Regions from separate parts of the Nonomuraea sp. LP-02 genome, predicted to be linked through region 2. Evidence: riboswitches for the same ligand, from Rfam matches in the RefSeq annotation. Region 2 holds a riboswitch; the other holds the start of a gene.
The links. A riboswitch is a leader RNA that binds a small molecule or an ion and turns the genes downstream of it on or off. The one in region 2 is predicted to bind glycine.
Positions count from the first base shown of each region.

Region 1: it holds a riboswitch for glycine, as region 2 does, so the genes downstream of both, gcvP (aminomethyl-transferring glycine dehydrogenase) here and gcvT (glycine cleavage system aminomethyltransferase GcvT) in region 2, are expected to answer to the same signal.

Region 1 covers NZ_JAXCLK010000001.1:2,317,193-2,319,569, forward strand. Annotated here, with positions in the region: gene gcvP (aminomethyl-transferring glycine dehydrogenase) at 1-1,230, opposite strand, end outside; glycine riboswitch at 1,400-1,498, opposite strand; gene SMD20_RS10730 (MerR family transcriptional regulator) at 1,548-2,168, opposite strand; gene SMD20_RS10735 (bifunctional nuclease family protein) at 2,316-2,377, opposite strand, start outside.
Region 2 covers NZ_JAXCLK010000001.1:4,659,010-4,661,386, forward strand. Annotated here, with positions in the region: gene SMD20_RS21575 (gamma-glutamyl-gamma-aminobutyrate hydrolase family protein) at 1-575, shown strand, start outside; glycine riboswitch at 630-728, shown strand; glycine riboswitch at 729-823, shown strand; gene gcvT (glycine cleavage system aminomethyltransferase GcvT) at 858-1,943, shown strand; gene gcvH (glycine cleavage system protein GcvH) at 1,940-2,329, shown strand.

The DNA of each region.
Region 1 (2,377 bases), 2.3 Mb from region 2:
CTCGGAGGCCCGGCCGGGCACCCGGACGAGCACGGTGTCGAAGAACGCCTCGTGCACGACCTCCAGCCCGCCCGCGCGCAGGCTCTCGGCGAGGGCGGCGGCGTGCCGGTGGGCGCGCAGCGCGATGCGGCGCAGCCCCTCGGGGCCGTGGTAGACGGCGTACATGCCGGCGATCACGGCCAGCAGCACCTGCGCGGTGCAGATGTTGCTGGTGGCCTTCTCGCGGCGGATGTGCTGCTCACGGGTCTGCAGGGCGAGCCGGTAGGCGGGGTCGCCGTCGGCGTCCACGGACACGCCGACCAGCCGGCCGGGGAGCTGGCGCTGCAGGCCCTCGCGGACGGACATGTAGGCGGCGTGCGGCCCGCCGAAGCCGAACGGCACGCCGAAGCGCTGGGAGGAGCCGATCGCGATGTCGGCGCCCAGCTCGCCCGGCGCGGCCACGAGGGTGAGCGCGAGCAGGTCGGCGGCGGCCACGACGAGCGCCCCGGCCTCGTGCGCGGCGGCGGCCACGGCGCGGAAGTCGCGCAGCCGCCCGGAGGCGCCCGGGTACTGGACGAGCACGCCGAAGCACTCGGGCAGCGCGCTGCCGTCGAGCGGGTGCTCGGCGAGCTCGATGCCGAGCGGCTCGGCGCGGGTGGCGAGCACCCGCTTGGTCTGCGGCAGGGCGTCGGCGTCGACCACGAACACGTGGCTCTTGGAGCGGCCGGCGCGCCGGGCGAGGGTCATGGCCTCGGCGGCCGCGGTGGCCTCGTCCAGCAGGGACGCGCCGGCGACGGGCAGGCCGGTCAGGTCGGAGACGACCGTCTGGAAGTTGAGCAGCGCCTCCAGCCGCCCCTGCGAGATCTCCGGCTGGTACGGCGTGTACGCGGTGTACCAGCCCGGGTTCTCCAGCAGGTTGCGGCGGATGACCGCGGGCGTGATCGTGTCGTGGTAACCGAGGCCGATCATGGAGGTGAGGACCCGGTTGCGGCCGGCCAGGGCACGCAGCTCGGCGATCGCCTCGCTCTCGCCGACGGCGGCGGGCAGCGTGAGCCGGTCCTTGACCCGGATGGCCTCGGGGACCGCCACGGCCACCAGGTCGGCGACGGACTCGAAGCCGACGGTCTCCAGCATGCGCTGCTGGTCGGCCTCGGACGGGCCGATGTGGCGGCCGGCGAACGGCGGCTCGGACAGGGACGTGGGCGCGGACGGCGGCGGGGATGCCGGCAGGGACTCTGACAGGGCGGTCATGGACGGTGCCTCCCGAGGCTATGGAGACCGGCGCCGGGGCGCGGGCGGATGCCGGATCTCCCCCTCTGTCAGCGCGGGCGTTCACCGCGACCTGAGAGCTTCGCCTCGCGAGGAGGCTTGCACCGTCGGTGAGGCGCGCCTGGCGGGCGTGCCTGCTTTCCAGAGTTGCCTCACCCGAGCGGTACTGGTTGCCTGAGAGATTCCGGGGAGGGTTGCTCCTTCGGCGCCCCGGACCAGGCGGTGCCGGGGACTCTCCCGCACGGGGTCGTCAGCCTTGCCTGTCCTAGGTTACTACTCTGGACGTTACGGGCGAATTACTACCCCAGCCGTCGGGCACGACGGCGCTGGGCGAGCTCGTCAGCGGGGTGGTCGGCCGGGACGTTGTCCTCGACCGCCGCGCGTTCCCCCGGCAGCTCCGCGAGGCTTCCCTCGACCTCCCGCCAGACCCGGCCGAGCGCGATGCCGAACACGCCCTGGCCGCCCTGGAGGAGGTCTATCACCTCGTCGGCCGAGGTGCACTCGTAGACGCTGACGCCGTCGCTCATGAGCGTGATCTGCGCGAGGTCGGCGACCCCGCGGTTGCGCAGGTGCTGCACGGCCGTGCGGATCTGCTGCAGCGACACCCCGGTGTCGAGGAGCCGCTTGACGACTTTGAGCACCAGGATGTCGCGGAAGCTGTAGAGCCGCTGGGAGCCCGAGCCGTGCGCGGCCCGGATGGTCGGCTCCACCAGGCCCGTACGCGCCCAGTAGTCGAGCTGCCTGTAGGTGATGCCGGCCGCCGCACAGGCGGTGGGCCCGCGGTAACCGATGTCGTCCGGCAGCGCCGCCGGACGCTCGTCGAAGAGCAGCCCCTGCTCCCCGGCACGCTGCCGCGCGTCCTCGCGCCGCACCGGATCTTCCTGGCCGGCCGTCTTTCCCTCGCCGCTGCTGACCGCCACGCGGACCTCCGGCTTTCTCTCATCCCGCGGCCCGATCTGGGGGTTCATATAGGGCGACCGCGGGTTTCACTTGCACCGTAGGACCGTCACCATGCTCAGTCAACGATCCGGCTCGGCGCGTCGTGAAGCGTAAATGCACCGAAATACCTACCCCGCCCTGCCGAAGTCCTCGGGAGTGATCGTGTCAAGGAACTCCCTGAACTTCTCCA
Region 2 (2,377 bases):
GCGGCCAGCCCGTCGTGCTGCCGCCGGCCGGCGAGCCCGCCGGGGCGCTGCGCGGTCTCGACGGGCTCGTCCTGGCCGGCGGCGGCGACATCGACCCGGCCAGGTACGGCGCGCAGGCGCACGAGCGCACCGGCTACGTACGCGGTTTCCGCGACGAGGCGGAGTTCGCGCTGCTGGCGCGGGCGCTGGACGCCGGGCTGCCGTACCTGGGGGTCTGCCGGGGCCTCCAGGTGCTCAACGTGGCCCTCGGCGGCACCCTCCACCAGCACCTGCCGGACGTGGCGGGGCACACGGGGCACGCGCCGGGGCCGGGCGTGTTCGGCCACCTGCCGGTGACGCCGGCGCCCGGCAGCCGCCTGGCCAAGGTGCTCGGCACGGAGCCGGTGACGGTCCCGCACTACCACCACCAGGCCGTGGACCGGCTCGCCCCCGGCCTGACCGTGACCGCGACCGCCGGGGACGGCACGGTGGAGGCGGTGGAGCTGGAGTCGGCGGCGTTCGCGATGGCCGTGCAGTGGCATCCGGAGGAGGCCGAGGACGGCGCGCTGTTCGAGGCGCTGGTCGCGGCCTGCTGAGGCCCGTAGGCGACAAATGCCCCGTACCGGCACTAGGCTGGCGGACATCACCGTCGACACCGTGCGGGAGAGCACTCTGACGAGCCGGTCAGGGTCCCTGAAGGAGCAAGCCCTCCCCGCGAACCTCTCAAGGCAAAGGACCGCACGGACGAGGTGGCCTCTGGAAAGCAGGCTCATGGCCTCGCCGAAGGTGAAAGTCCGGCAAAAATCGGGCGAAGCTCTCAGGCATCGATGACAGAGGGGGAGGATGCTGGCATCCACTCCTGTCCTGAGGTGCGACACATGTCCCGACCGACACCGCTACGCGACGTCCACGAGAGCCTGGGCGCCACCCTCACCGACTTCGCCGGCTGGCTCATGCCCCTCCGGTACGGCAGCGAGTCCGCCGAGCACAAGGCCGTGCGCGAGGCGGCCGGGCTGTTCGACCTCTCCCACATGGGCGAGATCTTCGTGACCGGCCCGCAGGCCGCCGAGGCGCTGGACTACGCGCTGGTCGGCCACCTGTCCGCGCTCGCCACCGGCCGGGCCAGGTACACCATGATCGTCGACGAGCGGGGCGGGGTGCTCGACGACCTCATCGTCTACCGGCTCGGTGACGAGGAGTTCATGGTGGTCGCCAACGCCTCGAACTACCCGAAGGTCGCCCAGGAGCTCCAGGAGCGGGCCAAGGCGTACGACGCGGCCGTCGAGGACCGCTCCGACCGCTACGCGCTCATCGCCGTCCAGGGCCCCCGCGCGCAGGAGATCCTGGCCACGCTGACCGACGCCGACCTCGCCGGGCTCAAGTACTACGCCGGCCTGCCCGGCCTGGTCGACGGCCGCGAGGCACTGATCGCCCGCACCGGCTACACCGGCGAGGACGGCTTCGAGCTCTTCGTCGCCAACCAGGACGCCGTCCCGCTCTGGAACACGCTCACCGCCGCCGGGCAGCCGTACGGGCTCGCGCCCGCGGGCCTGTCCGCCCGCGACACGCTCCGGCTGGAGGCCGGCATGCCGCTGTACGGCAACGAGCTCGGCGTCGAGCTGACCCCGTTCGACGCGGGACTGGGCAGAGTGGTGAAATTCGACAAGCCCGGCGATTTCGTCGGACGAGCGGCGCTGGAGGCGGTCAAGGACGACCAGCCAGGACGCCGCCTCGTCGGCCTGGTCGCGCGGGGCCGCCGGGTGCCGCGGCACGGCTACCCGGTGACGCAGGACGGCGCCGTCGTCGGCGAGGTCACCAGCGGCGCGCCTTCCCAGACCCTGGGCAAGCCCATCGCGATGGCCTACGTCGACACCGGCGCGAGCGAAGGCCTGGCAGTGGACATCCGGGGCAGCCAAGAACCCGTGGACCTCGTAGAGCTGCCCTTTTACAGGAGGAAGAAGTGAGCAACATCCCTGACGAGCTGAGCTACACCAAGGAACACGAGTGGGTGGCCGGGCTGGACGACGGCCTGACCATCACCGTGGGCATCACCGAGTTCGCCGCCGAGGCCCTGGGTGACGTCGTCTTCGTGCAGCTCCCCGAGGTCGGCGCGAACGTCGAGGCCGGCGACTCGGTCGGCGAGGTGGAGTCCACCAAGTCCGTCAGCGAGATCTACGCCCCCGTGGGCGGCGAGGTGGTCGAGGTCAACCAGAACGTGGCCGACGACCCGTCCCTGGTGAACAGCGACCCCTACGGGGAAGGATGGATGTTCCGGGTGCGCATCGAGGGCGAGCCCGAGGACCTGCTTTCTCCCGAGGAGTACACCGCCCTCACCTCCGGCGAGTCCTGATTTCCCCGCCGGGGCCCCGACCGGGCCCCGGCTTCCGTCCCATGAAGG